Regions from separate parts of the Bacillus sp. JJ864 genome, predicted to be linked through region 2. Evidence: a T-box and tRNA genes for the amino acid it is inferred to sense, from the RefSeq annotation. Region 2 holds a T-box; the other holds one or more tRNA genes.
The links. The T-box of region 2 lies ahead of ileS (isoleucine--tRNA ligase). A T-box ahead of a tRNA ligase gene usually reads a tRNA of that ligase, here a tRNA-Ile.

Region 1 (3,377 bases), on a different contig from region 2:
TCAATCGCTTTTAACGCTAGGCGATAGTCAAAGTGAATATCAGCAACAAGAGGTATATTAATTTGTTTTTTAATATCAGCAATCGCATTTGCAGCGCGCTCATCAGGAACGGCTACACGAACAATTTGACAGCCTGCTTCTTCTAAACGCTTAATTTCAGCAACTGTTGCTTCCACATCATGTGTTTTCGTTGTTGTCATACTTTGTATAATTAATTCATTATTACCGCCAATTGTTAAATTTCCAACTTTAACAGGGCGTGTTTTTGTACGATGAGTTATTTCATTCACGAATAGATCGCTCTCCTTATAAAAGAAGTTTCTTATTTTGTAGACAAACGCATTTATATTATATGCAGTATTTGTCAAGTGAAGCTAAATGTCTATATAAATCCATTTTGATTTTTCAACATACAAGTCACTGCTATGCAGAAAAAACATGATCGCTACTTGCTTTCTCCCTTTGTTTTAACCATTGAAAGTGGCAGGAAAAGGCCCTAACCGCTTCTATGCATGGCCAGATGCTCTCGCCCAACTAAAAAAAGGAGCTTTTATGTTGTTTTTTTAGTTGTATTTATATAGTTTCACTTTTCCTATTGTATCAGCGCCTTACTGTAATTGACAAGGATTATGTGATGTTATTACGGATAGAGGGGGAATTTGTATTTTTTCCCGACTTGTAATTTTGCTGGAGAGTCGTTTTGATTTAAGTCCTTGAAGTCCGTAACAACTGTTTCAATAGAAGGGACTTTTTTCTTATTAATTTCTTCTGTAACAGAGAGAACGGTATCGCCTGTTTTTACTTCAATGACTTTATATTTTGCCAGTGATGTATTTTCTTTTTGTTTATTACTTGCAACTTTAGCTGAAGTTTCTTTTGTTTTGGAATATGTATGAAGCAACGGTAACGTGCCAATTGTCATATCATAGTACAAGACGTAACCGAGAACAAGTAGTAACAAGACACCGCCAAGCCTTTTCATATTTTTCCACTCCTTTGTAGAGAAATATATGCTTGTCCAAAAAAAAAATGCCTTAAAGGCATTTTTTATAGTGAATTTTTTTCTTTTGGTTTTGGCACTTCTTTTATTGTTAAATAAAGAACGATGAGGACAACACCAATGAATATAAATAATGAGAATGGGACATGCACTTTTAATAAGTCCATAATCATAAAGAATATAGTTGGGATTGTATAACTATAGGCAGTTAATGTCCAAACTTGTTTGTAAGATAATTTACGCTCTCCGCTCATTGCAGAGCCGATAAATGCCAATAGGGTAACACCAAGAAATGTAATAAATAGTTGGAATAAGTAAATAAATATCCCGATTAAGAATATCGCAACTGGAGAGATGTTATCAACGAATGAAACGATTTCTTGGATATCTTTCTTTTCAAACGTTGTATTTCCAAAATCAGTATATGGGAAGGATTGTGTTTGTTGCTGTGCTGTTGAAATCATTTTATCCTTTAAAATGAATATACCATCTCGATTTGGATAGGCTTTTGTGTCTGTTGCGTTTGGATCAAATACAAAAATAAAATCTGTTTCATCTTTTACAATTGGTTTGCTAATGTCTGCGTGCAGCTCGCCATTTTCAATTTTAAAATCAGGCACATCTTTTTCGATAGCGCGATCGATTAAATGAATGCCCTCTTGAACGAAATTTCCAAATAAAATCGTTTTTGGAACGGTAGCAAGCAGGCATAGTAACATTATGTAAAGAATCGTCTTTCCGATTTTTTGAAAACGAAAGATTGCCATCTCTTTTGGTGCGTATAAGCTTTTAAATAGTTGTGTAAATATGGACATGCATTCACTTCCTTCTTTAAATATATTGATTTACAATCTCATTGTAACGTATGTTTTTAAGGAATCACAAGATATATCATGTCGCATGTGAAAATACAATTGACACATTTCTTTTTACTATGGTAAATTTATCTTACATTTTTACATATAATCATCCATTCCATCGCAGTTGAACTGGCTATATAAATCTATTTTAATTTTTTTTACATATAAGTCGCTGCTATGCAGAATACAACATGATCGCTACTTGCTTACTCCTTTTGTTTTAAACATTGCATGTGGTAGGAAAAGGCCCTGACCGTTTCTATGCATGGCCAGATGCTCTCGTCCTCCCCTAAAAAGAAAGGGGTTTTGATGTCGTTTCTTTAACTTGTATGTAGAGAGAGCATATGGTTGATAACGGCGATGCCGTAGCGGCTATTCATATATCACGGACCCTTAGCTCAGCTGGTTAGAGCAGACGGCTCATAACCGTCCGGTCGTAGGTTCGAGTCCTACAGGGTCCATATCCATTTCGTATATTAATACATAGCGGATAAGCTTCCTTATAGAAGGAAGCTTTTTTTACGAAATGTATGAGCATTTCGTTTGAAAAGAAATGGGAAATTTGCTACCTTAATGTTAGCGAGGCAATACGCTAAATTTGTTTTCACCCTTATGTAATTAGGGTAAAATGAATTTGTATGCCAAGTCATTATCGGCAATACATACAATGGGAGGAATATAACAATGGCGAAACATGAATTACCAAATTTACCTTATGCGTATGATGCGTTAGAACCTCATTTTGACAAAGAAACAATGAATATCCATCATACAAAACATCACAACACATATGTAACAAACTTAAATGCTGCATTAGAAGGACATGCGGAATTAGCAGAAAAAAGCATCGAAGAGTTAGTTGCAAACTTAAACGAAGTGCCAGAAGCAATTCGCACAGCAGTACGCAATAACGGTGGTGGACATGCAAACCACTCTTTATTCTGGACAATCCTTTCTCCAAATGGCGGTGGACAACCAGTAGGTGAACTTGCAAGTGCAATTGAAGCGAAATTTGGTAGCTTTGATGCATTTAAAGAAGAGTTTGCAAAAGCAGGCGCAACTCGCTTCGGTTCTGGCTGGGCATGGCTAGTTGTAAACAATGGTGAATTAGAAGTAACAAGCACACCAAACCAAGATACTCCATTAATGGAAGGGAAAACTCCAGTTTTAGGATTAGACGTTTGGGAGCATGCATACTACTTACATTACCAAAACCGTCGTCCTGACTACATCAATGCTTTCTGGAGCGTTGTAGATTGGAATGCAGTTGAAAAACGTTACCAAGACGCAAAATAATAATAATTGTAAAAACTAGGAGATATTTCTCCTAGTTTTTTTCTATGCTTTTTTTGAGAGTTGATTGGCTCACCTCAATATTAATGAGAAAAATGCTTACTAATGAAAGTTTCATTTTCTACTTTTCTTCTTTACATAATTGTGACCTTCTTTGGAAGACTAGAACATGAAGTAAAGGAGAGTTTAATATGAAATGGAAACATTTAGTTGGCGATGTTGAG
Region 2 (3,377 bases):
ATTAGTACGTGTATTTGAATTTTTCATGAGGTAAGACAATATAGATGAGCATTTATGAACATTTTAGGCCTGAAGAAACGGTTTTCGTTGATAAAGTATTAGAATGGAAGCATGCAGCGGAAGAATATCATCAAGTGAAACTTACTGATTTTCTTGACCCGCGTGAACAACAAATTGTTTCGATGATTGTTGGAAATCAAGGAGATGCAGCGTTTCAGTTATATGGAGCTGCTCCCAGTGCAGAAAGAAAACGGGCTTTAATTTATCCCGATTACCTTATGCCGAATACAGAAGAATTTCAAATAGAAATATTAGAAATTGACTATCCTTCTAAATTTTATTCACTGGAGCATCGTCAAATATTAGGAGCATTTATGTCACTTGGTTTAAAGCGAGAGAAATGCGGAGATATTTGGCTCCAAAACGATCGTGCCCAAATTGTAGTTGCAAAAGAAGTTGTATCGTATATAGGAATGAATTTACAATCAATTGGAAAAACAAAAGTATCTTTATCACCTGTGTCCACTGATCTTGCAATACATATAGAAGATCAGTGGAATGAAAAGTCAGGGACAGTATCATCCCTGCGATTAGATGTATTGCTAGCAGAAATGTTTCATATATCTCGTCAAAAGGTTCAACCATTCATTAAAAATGGTCTTGTGAAAGTGAATTGGAAAGTCGTTGAGCAATCTGCTTACGAATGCTTTCCAGGAGACGTATTTTCTGTGAGAGGTTATGGCAGAAGTAAATTACTCACTGTTGAGGGAAAAACAAAGCGCGATAAATGGATAATTTTGTATGGAATCTTAAAATGATTTCTTTTTTTAGAAGGAAAGTCTCCCATTTTGTCGAAGAAAAGATATAATTAAAAAAGGAAATTTTAGATAACCTACTTGGAGGTGGCGTTTGTGCCGTTAACACCGTTAGATATTCATAATAAAGAATTTAGTCGTGGTTTTCGTGGCTATGATGAGGATCAAGTAAATGAATTTCTTGATCAAGTCATCAAAGATTATGAATTAGTAATTCGTGAGAAGAAGGCGTTAGAAGAAAAAGTCGCACAACTAGAAGGGAAATTAGAACATTTCTCTAATATTGAAGATACATTGAATAAATCTATCGTTGTAGCGCAAGAAGCAGCAGAAGAAGTCAAACGTAATGCTCAAAAAGAAGCAAAATTAATTGTTCGTGAAGCAGAGAAAAATGCGGACCGTATTATTAATGAAGCGCTCGTAAAATCAAGAAAAGTGGCATTTGATATTGAAGAATTGAAAAAGCAAGCAAAAGTGTTCCGTACACGTTTCCGTATGCTATTAGAAGCACAGCTTGAAATGCTAAACAATGATGATTGGGACAAGTTAATTGAGTTAGAAGAAGAAGTAGATGAGCTTCTTAAGAAAGAAGAAACAGTGTAAACTTGACGTTTTTCGCGTTATTACATATAATTCTATACAACATAATTTTTTAGAAAAACGAAGATAGGGATAAGTACTTTTTTCATACCTTATATAGCGAACTGAGGACGGTGGAAGCTCAGGATAAGGAGAGAATGGGGAATATCACCCTGGAGTTCCTCGCTGAACAACAAAGTAAGCAGAGGCGTGTATTCGCGTTAAGAATATAAAGAGGATTACTATATGTAGTAGTCTACTAGGGTGGTACCGCGGGAGACCTTCTCGTCCCTTTTTGGGGATGAGAAGGTCTCTTTTTTATTCCATTTATCTAGAAAAAATGTCATTCTTTTATATATTCAAGGAGGAATTTGAGCATGGAGTATAAAGATACATTATTAATGCCAAAAACAGAATTTCCAATGCGTGGAAATTTACCGAAACGTGAGCCTGTCATGCAAGAAACATGGGCTGAAATGAACATTTATGAAAAAGTGCAAGAACGTACAAAAGGACGCCCGCTATTTGTGCTTCATGATGGACCGCCATATGCGAACGGCGACATTCATATGGGACATGCATTAAATAAAGTATTAAAAGACTTTATTGTTCGTTACAAATCAATGACAGGATACAGTGCACCATATGTACCAGGTTGGGATACACACGGATTACCAATTGAGCAAGCTTTAACAAATAAAGGTGTTAAGCGTAAAGAAATGACAGTTGCTGAATTCCGTAAACTTTGTGAAGAATATGCATACGAGCAAGTAAATCGTCAGCGCGAGCAATTTAAACGTTTAGGTGTACGCGGTGATTGGGATCATCCATACATTACATTAGAGCCAGCATATGAAGCACAGCAAATTAAAGTATTTGGTGAAATGGCGAAAAAAGGTTATATCTATAAAGGACAAAAACCTGTTTACTGGTCTCCAACGAGTGAATCTGCATTAGCTGAAGCGGAAATTGAATATAAAGATAAAAAATCTGCGTCTATTTATGTGGCATTCCCTGTAAAAGATGGAAAGAATGTTTTAGAAGGCGACGAAAAATTCATTATTTGGACAACGACACCTTGGACGTTGCCAGCTAACTTAGGTATTTCTGTTCATCCAGAACTTGAATACAGCATTGTGAAAGTGGCAGATGCGAAGTATATCATTGCTTCTGAGTTATTTGAAACAGTTGCGAAAACATTAGAGTGGGAAAATGCTGAAGTTGTGAAAACAGTAAAAGGTAGCGAACTGGAATATACAACGGCGAAACATCCATTCTATGACCGTGATTCTCTTGTTATGCTTGGTGAGCATGTTACAACAGATGCTGGTACAGGGTGTGTACATACAGCACCTGGACATGGGGAAGATGACTTCCTAGTTGGAAAGCAATACGGTTTAGAAGTTCTTTGTCCAGTTGATGATAAAGGTGTATTAACAAGCGAAGCTCCTGGATTTGAAGGATTATTCTACGATAAAGCAAATAAACCAATTACAGAAAAATTAGGAGAGGTTGGTGCGTTATTAAAATTAACATTTATTACGCATTCTTATCCGCATGACTGGAGAACGAAACAACCAATTATTTTCCGTGCAACTGCACAGTGGTTTGCATCTATTGAAGCATTCCGCAAAGAATTATTACAAGCTGTAGAGGAAACAAAATGGGTACCAGCTTGGGGGGAAACTCGTCTTCATAACATGGTTCGTGACCGCGGTGACTGGTGTATTTCTCGTCAACGTGCATGGGGTGTTCCGATTCCTGTATTCTATGCAGAAAATGGTGATCCAATTATTACAGATGAGACAATTAATCATGTAGCAGCGTTATTCCGTGAACATGGTTCAAACGTATGGTTTGAACGTGAAGCGAAAGATTTACTACCAGAGGGCTTTACACACCCATCTAGTCCAAATGGTGAATTCCGTAAAGAAACAGACATTATGGATGTATGGTTTGATTCTGGTTCTTCCCATCAAGCAG

Region 1: it encodes a tRNA-Ile, which carries the amino acid that the T-box ahead of ileS (isoleucine--tRNA ligase) is inferred to sense. The anticodon was not compared.

Annotation. Positions count from the first base shown of each region.
Region 1 covers NZ_JBALLY010000002.1:68,413-71,789, forward strand. Annotated here, with positions in the region: gene ispG (flavodoxin-dependent (E)-4-hydroxy-3-methylbut-2-enyl-diphosphate synthase) at 1-290, opposite strand, end outside; gene V7024_RS00870 (hypothetical protein) at 641-982, opposite strand; gene V7024_RS00875 (DUF1189 domain-containing protein) at 1,048-1,815, opposite strand; tRNA gene V7024_RS00880 (tRNA-Ile) at 2,248-2,321, shown strand; gene sodA (superoxide dismutase [Mn]) at 2,545-3,156, shown strand; gene V7024_RS00890 (MFS transporter) at 3,345-3,377, shown strand, end outside.
Region 2 covers NZ_JBALLY010000052.1:99,661-103,037, reverse strand. Annotated here, with positions in the region: gene V7024_RS09880 (YggT family protein) at 1-34, shown strand, start outside; gene V7024_RS09875 (RNA-binding protein) at 45-818, shown strand; gene divIVA (septum site-determining protein DivIVA) at 912-1,418, shown strand; T-box leader at 1,470-1,690, shown strand; gene ileS (isoleucine--tRNA ligase) at 1,772-3,377, shown strand, end outside.